2 regions of the Mesorhizobium sp. LNHC221B00 genome follow, and region 1 is predicted to be linked to the other one. Evidence: riboswitches for the same ligand, from Rfam matches in the RefSeq annotation. Region 1 holds a riboswitch; the other holds the start of a gene.

Evidence for each region. Region 1 has a riboswitch for S-adenosylmethionine ahead of X741_RS157225 (O-succinylhomoserine sulfhydrylase). Riboswitches for the same ligand answer to the same signal wherever they lie in the genome.
Region 2: it holds a riboswitch for S-adenosylmethionine, as region 1 does, so the genes downstream of both, X741_RS01000000166340 (homoserine O-acetyltransferase) here and X741_RS157225 (O-succinylhomoserine sulfhydrylase) in region 1, are expected to answer to the same signal.

The regions. Positions count from the first base shown of each region.
Region 1 covers NZ_AYWR01000005.1:277,965-285,559, reverse strand. Annotated here, with positions in the region: gene X741_RS157200 (aspartate aminotransferase family protein) at 19-1,218, shown strand; gene argF (ornithine carbamoyltransferase) at 1,237-2,148, shown strand; gene X741_RS157210 (Hsp33 family molecular chaperone) at 2,261-3,292, shown strand; gene apaG (Co2+/Mg2+ efflux protein ApaG) at 3,332-3,724, opposite strand; gene X741_RS157220 (ceramide glucosyltransferase) at 3,945-5,096, shown strand; gene X741_RS157225 (O-succinylhomoserine sulfhydrylase) at 5,133-6,323, opposite strand; SAM riboswitch at 6,379-6,456, opposite strand; gene X741_RS157230 (2'-deoxycytidine 5'-triphosphate deaminase) at 6,545-7,595, shown strand, end outside.
Region 2 covers NZ_AYWR01000004.1:37,209-44,803, forward strand. Annotated here, with positions in the region: gene X741_RS159700 (LysE family translocator) at 1-381, opposite strand, end outside; gene X741_RS159695 (aldo/keto reductase) at 472-1,419, opposite strand; gene X741_RS159690 (gamma-glutamylcyclotransferase) at 1,537-2,058, opposite strand; gene X741_RS159685 (DUF2125 domain-containing protein) at 2,214-3,212, shown strand; gene X741_RS159680 (sugar kinase) at 3,223-4,152, shown strand; gene X741_RS159675 (prephenate/arogenate dehydrogenase family protein) at 4,149-5,084, opposite strand; gene hisC (histidinol-phosphate transaminase) at 5,124-6,233, opposite strand; SAM riboswitch at 6,408-6,485, shown strand; partial or broken gene X741_RS01000000166340 (homoserine O-acetyltransferase) at 6,606-7,595, shown strand, end outside.

The DNA.
Region 1 (7,595 bases):
GCACCGGAGAAGCATATAATGAGCGGTTCGGCGCTTTTCGAGACCTTTTCTCGCGCACCCCTGGCTTTCGACCATGGGGAAGGCTCCTGGCTGGTTACCGACAAGGGCGAGCGATATCTCGATTTCGCCGGCGGCATCGCGGTCAATTCGCTTGGCCACGGCCATCCGCACCTGGTCGCGGCCCTCACCGAGCAGGCAGCCAAGCTCTGGCACGTTTCCAACCTCTACGAGATTCCCGGGCAGAACCGGCTTGGCGAGCGGCTGGCCGATGCCACCTTCGCCGACAAGGTGTTCTTCACCAACTCCGGCGCCGAGGCGTTGGAATGCGCGATCAAGACGGCGCGGCGCTACCACTTCGTCAAGGGCCATCCCGAGCGCTTCCGCACCATCACCTTCGAGGGTGCTTTCCACGGCCGCACGCTGGCCACCATCGCGGCCGGTGGCCAGTACAAATACCTCGAGGGGTTCGGACCCAAGGTCGAAGGCTTCGACCAGGTCGGCTTCGACGACATCGATGCCGCCGAAAAGGCGATCACCCCGGAGACCGCCGCGATCCTGATCGAGCCGGTGCAGGGCGAGGGCGGCATCCGCCCGGTGCCTGCGCAATCGCTGAAGCGGCTGCGCCAGCTTTGCGACCAGCACGACCTGCTGCTGATCTATGACGAGGTCCAGTGTGGCATCGGCCGCACCGGCAAGCTGTTCGCGCATGAATGGTCAGGCGTCACGCCCGACATCATGGCCATTGCCAAGGGCATTGGCGGCGGCTTCCCGATGGGCGCCTGCCTTGCCACCGACGAAGCGGCCGTCGGTATGACCGCCGGCGTGCATGGCACCACCTTCGGCGGCAACCCGCTGGCCATGGCGGTCGGCAACGCCGTACTCGACGTGGTGCTCGAAGAGGGCTTCCTCGAGGACGTCCAGCGCAAGGCGCTGCTGATAAAGCAGGGACTTGCCGCCGTTGCCGACGAATTTCCCGAGGTCATCGAGGACATCAGGGGCGCCGGGCTGATGCTCGGCCTCAAATGCGCCATGCCCAATGCCAAGGTGAACATGGCATTGCGCGACCAGCACCTGCTGGCGGTTCCGGCCGGCGACAACGTCATTCGCCTGCTGCCGCCGCTCACCGTCACCGATGCCGAGATCCACGACGCGCTCGATCGCATCCGCGCCGGCGCCAAGGGCCTGGTGGAGGCGATCGCCTCCGCCGCCGCGAAGTAAATCCCGGAACCGTTGCCGATGTCACTTCGCCACTTCACCGATCTTTCCGCCGTTTCCGAAGGCGATTTGCGCTTCATGCTGACCGATGCAGTGGCGCGCAAGGAGCGCCTCAAGGCCGGCGAGCGCTCGAAGCCGCTCGAAGGCAAGGTGCTGGCCATGATCTTCGACAAGCCGTCGACGCGCACGCGGGTGTCCTTCGACGTCGGCATGCGCCAGCTTGGCGGCGAGACCATCATGCTGACCGGCACCGAGATGCAGCTCGGCCGTTCCGAGACCATCGCCGACACCGCCAAGGTGCTGTCGCGCTATGTCGACGCCATCATGATCCGCACCACCTCGCACGAACGGTTGCTGGAGCTGACCGAGAACGCCACCATTCCGGTGATCAACGGGCTGACCGACGATACCCATCCATGCCAGCTGATGGCCGACATCATGACCTTCGAGGAGCATCGCGGTCCGGTTGCCGGCAAGACCATTGCCTGGACCGGCGACGGCAACAATGTGCTGCATTCGCTGCTCGAGGCGTCGGCGCGTTTCCGCTTCAACCTCAATGTCGCCGTGCCCGAAGGCAGCGAGCCGGCGCAGAAGCATATCGACTGGTCGCAGGCGAATGGCGGCAAGCTGCACTTCACGCGCTCGCCTGAGGAGGCCGTCGACCAGGCCGACTGCATCGTCACCGATTGCTGGGTGTCGATGGGGCAGGAGCATCGCGCCCGTGGCCACAACGTGTTCTCGCCCTATCAGGTCAATGCCAAGCTGATGGCGAGGGCGAAGCCCGACGCATTGTTCATGCACTGCCTGCCTGCTCATCGCGGCGAGGAAGTGACCGACGAAGTCATCGACGGCCCGCATTCGGTGGTCTTCGACGAGGCCGAGAACAGGCTCCACGCCCAGAAGGCCGTGCTTGCCTGGTGTTTGGGCGCTTGACGTGTCCGGGTGCCTGAAGTGTCTGGGCGCTTGATCTGCGGGGCCGCGATGCCTATCTGCGCCGCATCACGCAAATCAAGCGCGTTTGGACGCATGCTCCCGAGAGGACGGCATGGCCGCGCCCCGGAGCTTTGTCATGTTGGAAACGTATCAAGTGACTGAACACCACCCCAAACTCGGCGAGTTCGGCTACGCCGGCGACGATCACGTCGTGCCCTTCGAGGTCGGCCCTCTCGACGTGCGTGGCCGCACGGTCCAGCTCGGGCCGATGCTCGACGCCATCCTGAGCCGCCACGATTATCCCGAGCCGGTCGCCCGCCTGCTCGCGGAAGCCTGTGTGCTGACGGTGCTGCTCGGCACTTCGCTCAAGTTCGAGGGCAAGTTCATCCTGCAGACCCGCACCGACGGGCCGGTCGACATGCTGGTGGCGGACTTCTCCACGCCCTCGGCGCTGCGTGCCTATGCGCGCTTCGACGCCGATCGGCTCGAGGCTTTGGTCGCGGTCGGCGAGACATCGCAGCAGACGCTGCTCGGCAGCGGCGTTCTGGCGCTGACCATCGACCAGGGCGCCCACACGCAGCGCTATCAGGGCATCGTTCAGCTTGACGGCGAAACGCTGGAAGACGCCGCGCGCACCTATTTCCGCCAGTCGGAACAGATCCCGACCGATATCAGGCTATCGGTGGCCAAGCTGTTGACGCCCGGCCCTGGCGGGGCGCGCGAGCAGTGGCGTGCCGGCGGCATCCTGGCGCAATTCCTGCCGCAATCGCCCGAGCGCATGCGCGTTCCGGACCTGCACGGTGGCGATGGCGATCCGCGCGAGGAAGTTCACGATCCGGCCGATAATTCCTGGCAGGAATTGCTGGCGCTGCTCGGCACCATCGAGCCGACCGAACTCATCGATCCGACGATCGGCGCCGAACGGCTGCTCTATCGCCTGTTCCACGAGCATGGCGTGCGCGTCTTCGGCGGCGTTCCCGTCGCCGACCAGTGCTCATGCTCGCGCGACAAGATCCGCGGCATCCTCGAGGGCTTTTCCGCGCAGGAGATCAAGGACAGCACCGAGGATGGCGGCATCCACGTCGCCTGCGAGTTCTGCTCGAAGCAATATGACTTCGACCCGGCGGAATTCGCGGCGCAATGAAGGAACCGGCTTTCTCTCCGTGGAACGGGGAGAAAGCCGCTAATTCACCGTCCGCCGCGTCCCTGGCAGGTCGAGGGAAAATGCCGGAATGGCGATGTCGAAGGTCTCGCCGCGCTTGTTGCGCATCGTGTAGCGGCCGACCATGATCCCTGACGGGGTCGAGAGCGGGCAGCCGGACGTATACTGATAGCTGTCGCCGGGATTGAGTTCAGGCTGGTCGCCGACGACGCCCGGCCCACTCACTTCCTCGACCCGGCCGGTGCCGTCGGTGATATGCCAATAACGCGCCAGAAGCTGCACGAACTCGTCCGACTGGTTGTCGATCGTTATCTGATAGCCCCAGACATAGCGGTTCTCCGAGGGGTCCGAGCGGTCCTCGAGGTAGAACGGCCTGACCTGCACTTCGATGTTGCGCGTGACGGCGCGATACATAAACGGCTCCAAACTGATCCGGTAATTTCGGCGCTCCCGGCGGGCAGGTCAACATGCGCGTCTTGTCGCGCCCGGCCTTGAAAGGCAGGTGCCGGCAAAGAATGTCATTTAAGTGACACAGGACAATGGTGGTGTGCGCCAAGCGGGCGACTCGACGCTCTGTCGAACTGTTGAAAACGGCCATAAAGCCGGCCGTCTTTTCTGGAGTGACCATATCTCGATGGAACTCACTCTCATAGCCGCCTCGCTTTCGACTGCTCTCATCCTCTCAAATGCCGCCAGCATTTCGCTTGCCGCTTCGCAGCTGAAGCGGCGAACCACGGTCGCCCCGCCCGGCGGCAAATCGCAGCCGGTGTCGATTGTCATACCATCGCGTGGTGTCGAGCCGTTCACGCACGAGACACTGGAGCGCGCCTTCTCGCTCGACTGGCCGCGCTACGAGCTGATCTTCTGCGTCGCCCATGCCGACGATCCGGTCGTCAAACTGATAAACAGGGCAATTGCCCGGTTTCCCAAAGTGCCGGCCCGGCTGTTGATCGGGGACGACCGCGTCAGCGCCAATCCCAAACTCAATAACTGCGTCAAGGGCTGGGAAGCGGCGCGCCACAACTGGGTCGTTCTTGCAGACTCCAACGTGCTGATGCCCAGGGATTACATCGAGCATTTGATGGCGGCGTGGCGGGCCGATACCGGCCTTGTCTGCTCGACGCCGATCGGCTCGCGTCCCGACGGTTTTTGGGCCGAGGTCGAATGCGCCTTTCTCAACACGCTGCAGGCCCGCTGGCAATATGCCGGCGAGGCGCTCGGCCTTGGCTTCGCCCAGGGCAAGAGCATGCTGTGGAACAAGCCGATGCTGGATGCCAGCGGCGGCATTCGCGCGCTGGCGGCCGAGATCGCCGAGGACGCCGCCGCGACCAAGCTGGTGAACGGCCTCGGCCTGCGCGTCAATCTCGTCGCTTCGCCCTTCGAGCAGCCGCTCGGCCGGCGCAGGCTTGGCGAAATCTGGTCGCGCCAGGCCCGCTGGGCGCGCCTGCGCCGCGTCACCTTTCCGCTGTTCTTCACGCCCGAAATCCTGACTGGCGCTGTGGTGCCGCTGGTGCTTGCGCTGGTTGCGGCGGCAGGCGCCGGCTTCAGCCTCTGGGCGACCGCGCTTGCCGTGTTGGCGGCCTTCTATCTTCCGGAGTGCGCCCTGGCCTGGTCCAAGGGCTGGTACCTGTCGCCGCGCATGGTCGCGGCGATCATGGTGCGCGACCTGATCCTGCCGGCGATGTGGACGCGCGGCTGGCTCGGCGGCGCCGTCGACTGGCGCGGCAACGCGATGACCATCCGCACCAAGGCGGCCGAACTGGAGGAGACGCCGTCAAGCGCCTGATCGCGCCTGCTCGACGGACCTACCTGACTGTCTTCCCTATTTGGCTGCCCTCAACGCCTGCGCGATGTCTTCCAGAAGGTCGTCGGTATCCTCCAGGCCGACCGACAGCCTGAGCGTACCTGGCCCGATGCCGAGTTCGGCGCGCGCCTCGTCGCTCAAATTCTTATGCGTCGTCGTCGCCGGATGGGTGATCAGGCTCTTGGCATCGCCGAGATTGTTCGAGATCAGAACGATGTCCAGCGCATTCTGCAAGGCGAAGGCCGCCTGCTTGCCGCCCTTGACGTCGAGGCAGACCAGCGTCGAGCCGCCCGACATCTGCTTCTTGACGATATCAGCCTGCGGGTGGTCGGCACGGCCGGGATAGATGACGCGGGCGATCTGCGGCTGCTCGGCCAGGAAATCGGCGATCCTGCCGGCGCTTTCCGTCTGCTGGCGCACGCGCAACGGCAGCGTCTCCAGTCCCTTCAGCAGCGTCCAGGCATTGAACGGCGACAGGCTGGGGCCGGTGTGGCGGAAATAGTCGTGCAGGTTCTCGTCGATCCACTTCTTGTCCGACAGGATAACGCCGCCCAGGCAACGCCCTTGGCCGTCGATGTGCTTGGTGGCCGAATAGACGACAATGTGGGCGCCGAGCTGCAGCGGCTTCTGCTGCAGCGGCGTGGCGAAGACATTGTCGACGACGAGCCGCGCACCGATTGAATTGGCAAGTGCCGCGACGGCTGATATGTCGACCACTTCCAGCGTCGGGTTGGTCGGGCTTTCCAGGAAGAACAGCTTGGTGTTGGGCCTTACCGCCTTTTCCCAGTTGGCGATATCGGTGCCATCGACCAGCGTCGCCTCGATGCCGTAGCGCGGCGCCAGCGTCTCGACCACCCAGCGGCAGGAGCCGAACAGCGCGCGTGCCGCCACGATATGATCGCCGGCCTTGACGCTGCACAAGAGCGCTGCCGTCACCGCCGCCATGCCCGACGCCGTGGCGCGCGCATCCTCGGCGCCCTCCAGCGCGCACATGCGCTTTTCGAACATGTCGACCGTCGGATTGGCGTAGCGCGAATAGATGAAGCCTGGCTCCTCGCCCTTGAAACGGGCCTCCGCCGCCTGCGCCGTCTCGTAGACATAGCCCTGGGTGAGGTACATTGCTTCCGACGTCTCGCCGAATTGGGAACGCAGGGTTCCGCCGTGCACGAGGGCTGTCTGTGGCTTCCAATTGCGCTTCTTGTTGCTCATTGCTTTGTTCCAGACACAAAAAAACCGGCCGCGAAAGTCGCAACCGGTCCATACGGCCTTGCGGCCAACGGTCCTTTAGCGACTTGTTTAACGTGGCTGCAAGCCGACCGGCCAAATCACCACGGGATAACGACCCTTTAGACCCGTCCCATGCTTGCGTCAATTGCCGGCTTCATTAAGAGGTTTGTGCGACAAGAAAATCGTCGGCCAGGAGCGCAGCCTTGCGGCAGACAGGCATTCTTCCCGATCAGGACATTGCGGCGCTGTTCCAGTCCGGCGCGCTGAAGTCGGCGCGCGCGCTCGATGCCGACCAGATCCAGCCGGCCAGCCTCGATCTGAGGCTCGGCGACACGGCTTGGCGGGTGCGGGCTTCCTTCCTGCCGGGCCCCAACCACACGGTTTCGGAAAAGCTCGATCGCCTGAAGCTGCACGAGATCAATCTTGCCGAAGGCGCTGTGCTGGAAACCGGCTGCGTCTACATCGTGCCGCTGCTCGAAAGCCTGGCGCTGCCGGCGGAGATTTCGGCCTCGGCCAACCCGAAGAGCTCGACCGGCCGGCTCGATATCTTCACCCGCGTCATGACCGACCGCGGCCACGAGTTCGACAAGATCGCCGCCGGCTACAACGGTCCGCTCTATCTGGAAGTCAGCCCGCGCACCTTCCCGATCGTCGCGCGCACCGGTTCGCGCCTGTCGCAGATACGCTTCCGCACCGGCAACGCACTGCTCTCGGAATCCGAATTGCATGAACTGCACCGTGCCGAGATGCTGGTCGCCACCGAACCGCCGAATATTTCCGGCGGTGGCATCGCACTGTCGATCGACCTTAATGGCGACACTGATGGGCTGGTCGGCTATCGAGGCAAGCATCACACCGGTCTCGTCGACGTCGACAAGCGCGCCGCGCAGGATGTCGTCGACTTCTGGGAGCCGATCCACAAGAGCGGCGCCGGCGAACTGGTGCTCGATCCCGACGAGTTCTACATCCTCGTCAGCCAGGAAGCGGTGCATGTGCCGCCGCTCTATGCAGCCGAGATGACGCCCTTCGATCCGCTCGTCGGTGAATTCCGTGTTCACTATGCTGGCTTCTTCGATCCGGGCTTCGGCCATTCGGCGTCCGGCGGCACCGGCAGCCGGGCGGTGCTCGAAGTGCGCAGCCACGAAGTGCCGTTCATCCTCGACCATGGCCAGATCGTCGGCCGGCTGGTCTACGAGCACATGCTGAAGCGGCCGCAGGCGCTTTACGGCACCGACCTCGGCTCCAACTACCAGG
Region 2 (7,595 bases), on a different contig from region 1:
ATTGGCTATCGCCAGGAGAAACCCGGCCAGCCATGTCGGGCGCGACGTCTCGGCGGCATGCGCCGCCAGCGGCGGTGCGGTGGCGATCCTGAAGGCGAGATAGAGGATATAGGCGGCGGACGCGACCGCCAGCACGGGCGCCAACCTTGGCATCGAGGTCAGCGCCGCCATGACCCCGGTCGCCACGACCAGCAGCACGGCGACGGTGCCAAGCACGATCCCGCAGGTGTAGCGCAGCGATTGGCGCAGGCCGAAGGCGGCGCCGACGGCGGTGACGCTTATCGTCGCCGGCCCGGGACTGCCCATGACGACAGTGGCGGCAAGCACGAGCGCGAGCAGCTGGCGCCAAAGCTCCGGCTGCGAAACAATCGGTCCGGCCATCCGATCCTCTATCCTGCCCCGTGCGAAGGACGGTATGGCAGGCGATGCGGATCGTCTTGGACGTTCGTGCGCCGGTGGTTGCCGGAAGCGTCAGCCGCTCGCTTTGTCGAGTTCGGCCATGTCGTCCGCCGTCAGTTTCAGCGATACTGCCCTGATCAGGCTATCCATCTGGTCAGGCTTGGTCGCACTGGCGATCGGTGCGGTGACACCGGGCCGCGCGATCACCCAGGCAAGCGCCACTTCAGCTTGTTTGGCGGAATGCCTTGATGACACCGCGTCGAGTGCCGCAAGGATGCGCATGCCTCGCGCATTCAGATAGCTGCCGACATCTTCGCCGCGCTCGCTTTGGCCAAGATCCTCCTCGCTGCGGTATTTGCCGCTCAGGAAACCCTTGGCCAGGCTGAAATAGGTGATGACGCCGATATCCTCTGCCACGCAGAGATCGCGCAGAGGACCTTCGAAGGACGAGCGGTCGTAGAGATTGTATTCCGGCTGCAGCACTTCGTAGCGCGGCAGGCTGCGCAGGCTCGCCACGTCGAGAGCGGCGCGCAACTGGCCGGCGTCGAGGTTCGAGCAGCCGACATGACGAACCTTGCCCTTGGCGAGCAGCTTTTCGTAGGCGCCTAGCGTTTCCTCATAGGGCGTGGCCGGATCCGGCCAGTGCGACAGATAGAGGTCGATGACTTCGGTCTGCAGCCGCTTCAGCGACGCATCGACGGCCTTCTCGATATAGGCGGCGGAAAGGTCCTTGTGGCCCTGCCCCATGTCGGAGCCGACCTTGGTCACCACGACGACCTTGTCGCGATTGCCGCGGTCTTTCATCCATTTGCCGATGATGGTTTCCGATTCGCCGCCCTTGTGACCGGGCACCCAGCGCGAATAGGCGTCCGCCGTATCGACCGCGTTCAGGCCAGCGCCGACGAAGCGGTCGAGCAGGTCGAACGAAGTCTTCTCGTCCGCGGTCCAGCCGAAGACATTGCCACCCAGAACCAGCGGCGCGATGGAAAGGTCGGTGCGACCGAGACGGCGTTTCTGCAAGACGGATCTCCGTGATTGGCAGGGCGGAGGCCGCCCGTTGGCTGGGTTCGCAGCCTAACCTAGGTCTCGCGGCTTCGAGATCAAAGGCCTGGCCGCCTTTTCCGCAGAGCCAGCGCTTCACAAAGGCGCTATCTCCCGCGCCACCTCTTCCAGCCAGTGATCGCGAATGCCGAGTGCTTCCAGGTGCTTCAGCGTGCTGAGGACATAATCCTCGTTGTCGCCGGACTGGCCGGCCGCGCCCCGCACCACCGCTGCCGCAGCCGCCGCGTCGAGCGCGCCGGCATATTGCTCATGCTTGCGATCGACGATGTAGGCCACCGCTTCGACTGTCCCGCCACCATCGAGGCGAACCTTCAGCGTCCGCTCGAGATAGACGCTGGTGACGAGCTCCCGCTCGCGCAGATAGGCAATGACCTCGTCGCGCAGTTCGCCGGGGACGCGGAACGCCAGGCCGACGCAGGAACCGCCATGGTCGAGGCCGAGCACCAGTCCGGGCCGCCGGCGCGTGCCGCGATGCACGAAGGAATAGACACAAAGCGAGCGCCGGTAGCCGTGCAGGCGGGCACGTCGTGTCTCGACATGCGCGAAACCGGGCCGCCAGATCAGCGAACCATAGCCAAACACCCAAAAATCGCCCATATCGCCGCGCCTGATTGCAAAAAGAATGACAATGCCGCACCGGAAACCGGTGTTTTTTCCGTCCGTCCCCGTCTACCTGTTCGTCAATATCTACCTGGTGTTGTCGGAATCGAAGGTCCGTCCACGATACCCATTGCGTTAATGAGAGCCAAAGCATGACGTCAAGTGACGAACGCCAACCAAAATCCCGCCGCGGCCTGTTCTGGCTTGTGGCGTTTATGGTTGTGCTGTTCGCCATCTACAGCGCCGGCTGGTTCTATCTGGCCAACAGGGTCAGGACCGAGGCCGACAAAGCGGTTGCCACGCTCAACAAGAGCGGCATCGAGGCCGGCTGCGCCAATCTCCAGGTCAGCGGCTATCCCCTGAACTTCACGGTCTCCTGCGACAATCTCGCCTACGAGGACGATGCCAAGAACATTGCGGCGTCTGCCGGCAGCTTCAATGCCGTCGCCCAGATCGTCCAGCCCTTGTCGCCGGTCGCCAGTCTGCGCGGTCCGCTCAGGACTTCCGTCCCGGGCATGATGCCGCTGTGGATCGACTGGGACAACCTGCAGGCCAATGTCAAATTGTGGTATCCGCTGCCGCACCGCATATCGCTGCAGGCCGAAGGCCTGTCGGGCCAGACCGATCCGGCCGACGACACCGACCCTGTCGAACTGTTCAGCGCCGGCAAGGCATCGGGCCAATTGCAGCCGAATGGCGGGAATCTCGACTATGCCGGCAGCTTTGGCGATCTGGAGATCGACGCCGACGCGATCGGTGGCCGGGTGCTGCCGGCGCTCGATGCAAGCGGCGACGTCACCCTGAACAACGGCGTTGCGCTGGTCGGCACACAGGTAAAAAGCCTGCGCGGCCAGAGCGTCGAGATCCGCAACCTCGATTTGTCGTCGGGGACAGCACGCGTCACCCTTTCCGGGCCGCTGTCGGTCGATGCCGAAGGCCTGGTCAATGCCGATCTGATGATCAGGATCAAGGATCCCAAGGCCGTGGCAGCCATTCTGGCCGGCGCCATACCCGAGCAGAAGAACGCAATCGAACAGGGTTTCGCAGCACTCGCCATGCTTGGCAGCGAACCGTCGATGCCGCTGAAGGTCGTCAAGGGCAAGGCCTCGCTCGGCTTCATTCCGCTGGGCAAGCTCAAGCCTGTCAATTAAGCATTCCGGCATGGACAGACCGGCAAAGCTTCTGAGCGTCGGCGCGCTGACGCTCGATACCATTCTTCGGGTCGACACCCTCCCCGCGCATCAGGGAAAATTCATCGCCTCCGACGGCATCCAGATCGCCTCCGGCATGGCCACGAGCGCTGCCTGCGCCGCGCAGCGCCTCGGCGCGGAAGTGTCGCTGTGGGCGAGCGCCGGCGACGACCACGTCGGCGATCAGCTGATTGCCGGGATCGAGGCGGAGGGCGTCGATTGCACCTATGTCCGCCGCGTCAGCGGCGCCCGTTCGGCGCTGGCTTCGATCCTGGTCGACGCGCATGGTGAGCGCATCATCGTGCCGTTTTACGACAGCAAGGCCCAGGCCGACCCCGAAGCGCTGCCGGTCGCCGACCTCTCCGCCTTCGATGCCGTGCTGGCAGACGTGCGCTGGCCGGGCGCGGCGGCACTTGCCCTGAAGGCCGCCCGCGCCGCCGGCCGTCCGGCCATCCTCGATGCCGATACAGCGCCGCTGGCGGTGCTGGAGCAGTTGCTGCCGCTGGCCTCGCACATCGTCGCCTCCGAGCCGGCGGTCCGCATCATATGCGGCCAGGCGCTGGATCTGGAGACCGCTTGCGCCGACCTTGCCTCCCGCACCGATGCTTTTGTCGCGGTGACTGCCGGCGCGTCCGGAACATGGTGGTCCGATCGTGCGGGCAGAGGTATCCGCCATGTCGAGGCGCCGAGAATAAAGGCGGTCGACACGCTGGCCGCCGGCGACGTCTTTCACGGCGCCTTTGCCGTCGGGCTGGCGGAAGCCATGCCCGCCGAGCAGGCCTTGCGCTTTGCCAGCGCCGCCGCCGCGCTCAAATGCCTGCGCTTCGGCGGCAGGCTCGGCGCGCCAAACCGGGCCGAGACACTGGCCATGGTCGCCGCGACCTGGCCTGGACAGGCTTAGCTTTTTGCGGGATGCTCGACGGCCTGGCGGCCGAAATCGGGCGCGTCGATATCCTGGCCGGCCTCGATGATCGACCGGCGCACGGCGCGCGTCCGGGTGAACAGGTCGAAGAGCTTGTCGCCGTCGCCCCAGCGGATCGCGCGCTGCAGGAACGCCAAATCTTCCGAGAACCGCGCCAGCATTTCGAGGATGGCATCCTTGTTGTGCAGGCAGACGTCCCGCCACATTGTCGGGTCGGAGGCGGCGAGACGCGTGAAGTCGCGAAAACCGGAGGCGGAATATTTGATCACTTCCGTCTTGGTCACCGATTCCAGATCGTCGGCGGTACCGACGATGTTGTAGGCGATGATGTGCGGCAAATGCGAGACGATGGCCAGCGTCATGTCGTGATGCTGGGGGTCCATCGTGTCGATGTTGGCGCCGGAGCGGCGCCAGAATTCCGATAGCTGCTCCATTGCGTCCGGATCGGTATCCGGCAGCGGCGTGAAGATGCACCAGCGATTGTCGAACAGGTCGGCAAACCCGGCGTCCGGCCCCGATTTTTCGGTACCGGCCAGCGGGTGTCCGGGAATGAAGTGGACGCCATCAGGCACATGCGGCTGCATCTGCGCGATGACAGAGGCCTTGGTCGAGCCGACATCGGTGAGGATCGCCCCCTTCTTCAGCGCCGGCGCGATTTCCTGCGCCACCGTGCCGGACGAGCCGACGGGTACCGAGACGATGACCAGGTCGGCATCACGCACCGCTTCCTTCGCATCCGTGGTGTAGGAGGAGCCGAGCCCAAGCTCTTCAGCTCGCGCCAGTGTCGCGGCGCTGCGGGTCGAGATGGCGACATGGCTGGCAAGACCCTCGCGGCGAATGACACGGGCCAGCGACGAGCCGATCAGGCCGATGCCGACCAGCGCGATCTTTTCAAACATCGGTGATGTCATGGTGTTTCCAGCTCTGGGCGTTCTGGCTTTTCAGGCGTTCTAGCTTTTCAGGAATGTCGTAAGCGCCGCGACAACGCCGCGATTGGCCTCTTCGGTGCCGACGGTCATGCGCAGCGCGTTGGGAAATCCGTAGCCGGAAACGCGCCGCAAAATATAGCCGCGCGCCGTCAGGTAGTCGTCGGCCGCCGCCGCGGAATGCTTCTGGTCGTCGGGAAAATGGATGAGGATGAAATTGCCGACGCTGGGCGTCACCCGCAGCCCAAGTCCGGTCATCTCCTGGCTCAGCCAGGCGAGCCAGGTCTCGTTATGCGCCACGCTGCGCTCGACATGGGCACGGTCTCGGATCGCCGCGATGCCGGCCTCGATCGCAGTCGCATTGACGTTAAAAGGGCCGCGCACGCGGTTGATCGCATCGACGATGTGCATCGGCCCGTACATCCAGCCGATCCGTGCCCCGCCGAGGCCGATCTTGGAGAAGGTGCGCGTCATCACCACGTTCTCGGCACTGCCTACCAGCTCGATACCGGCTTCATAATCGTTGCGGCGGACATATTCGGCATAGGCCGCGTCGAGCACCAGAAGCACGTTGCGCGGCAGGCCGGCATGCAGCCGGCGCACCTCCTGGAACGGCACATAGGTGCCGGTCGGATTGTTCGGATTGGCGAGGAACACGATCTTCGTGCGCGGCGTAATTGCGGCCAGTATCGCATCGATGTCGGCGCGCTCGTCGGTCTCCTTGACCGCGATCGGCACGGCACCTGCCGACTGGATGTAGATCTTGTAGACCATGAAAGCGTGTTCGGTGAACACGGCCTCGTCGCCCGGCGCGAGGTAGGTCTGCGCCAGCAGGCCAAGGATCTCGTCGGAACCGTTGGAGCAGATGATGTTCTGCGGGTTGAGGCCATGCACCTCGGCGATCGCCTCGCGCAGCCGCCTCGCCGTGCCATCGGGGTAGACGTCGAGCTTTCCCGCAATCTCCCGCGCGGCCTCGATCGCTTTTGGCGACGGGCCGAGCGGATTCTCGTTCGACGACAGCTTGTAGACCTTGGCGACCCCGGCTGGCGCCGTGCTCTTGCCGGGCACGTAGGCATCTATGTCCATGATGCCCGCGCGCGGGGTGGGACGTGCCCGATCCGGTGTCTGGTTCATTTTTTGCAAAATCCGTCGAAACCGCCTCCACCCGGAGGCCGCTGCGGAAATACAAGCCATGGCCCGCAATGTCGAGAGGTGCCATTGGTGCCGGCGGCCGGCCCAGCACCCGGCCCAGTGACCGGCCCAGTGGACCGGCATTGACGGCGAGCCAGGCGAGTTCTAGAAGGACAGCGACAGTTCCGTGGTGATTTGGCCGGTCGGCTTGCAGCCACGTTAAACAATTCGCTAAAGGGCCGTTTGCGTGACGTAACCGGCTTTGCGAAGGCAATGCCGGTTTTTTGTTGTCCGCTGCCGGCCGGACGAACGCATCGGCGACGCGGAGATCGGCAGCGATTTCCGAGAAAAGCACGGTGCAACAAGAGAGAATTGATGGCCGCTCTGCGCGCAGGAAAGACTAACAACGAGTTCGACACGCCGTCGAGCCCGGTGTTGCGTTTCGGGTCCGACAAGCCGCTCAAGCTCGACGCCGGCACGCTGCTGTCGCCGTTCCAGATCGCTTACCAGACCTATGGCACGCTGAATGATGCTCGCTCCAACGCCATCCTCGTCTGCCATGCGCTGACCGGCGACCAGCATGTCGCCAGCACCAATCCGGTGACCGGCAAGCCTGGATGGTGGGAGGTTCTGATCGGCCCGGGCCGGATCATCGACACGAACCGTTTCTTCGTCATCTGCTCCAACGTCATCGGCGGCTGCCTGGGTTCGACCGGCCCGGCATCGACCAACCCAGCCACCGGCAAGCCCTACGGGCTCGACCTGCCGATCATCACCATCCGCGACATGGTGCGCGCGCAGCAGATGCTGATCGACCATTTCGGCATCGAGAAGCTGTTCTGCGTGCTCGGCGGCTCGATGGGCGGCATGCAGGTGCTGGAATGGGCATCGAGCTATCCCGAGCGCGTCTTCTCGGCGCTGCCGATCGCCACTGGCGCGCGCCATTCCTCGCAGAACATCGCCTTCCACGAGGTCGGCCGGCAAGCCGTCATGGCCGACCCGGACTGGCATGGCGGCAAATATTTCGAGCACGGCAAGCGCCCGGAAAAGGGCCTGGCGGTGGCGCGCATGGCCGCCCACATCACCTATCTGTCGGAAGCCGCCCTGCACCGGAAATTCGGCCGCAACCTGCAGGATCGCGAAGCGCTGACCTTCGGCTTCGACGCCGACTTCCAGATCGAGAGCTATCTGCGCCACCAGGGCATGACCTTCGTCGACCGCTTCGACGCCAATTCCTATCTCTACATGACGCGGTCGATGGACTATTTCGACCTCGCCGCCGACCATGGCGGCCGGTTGGCGGACGCCTTTGCCGGCACCAAGACCCGGTTCTGCCTGGTGTCCTTCACCAGCGACTGGCTGTTT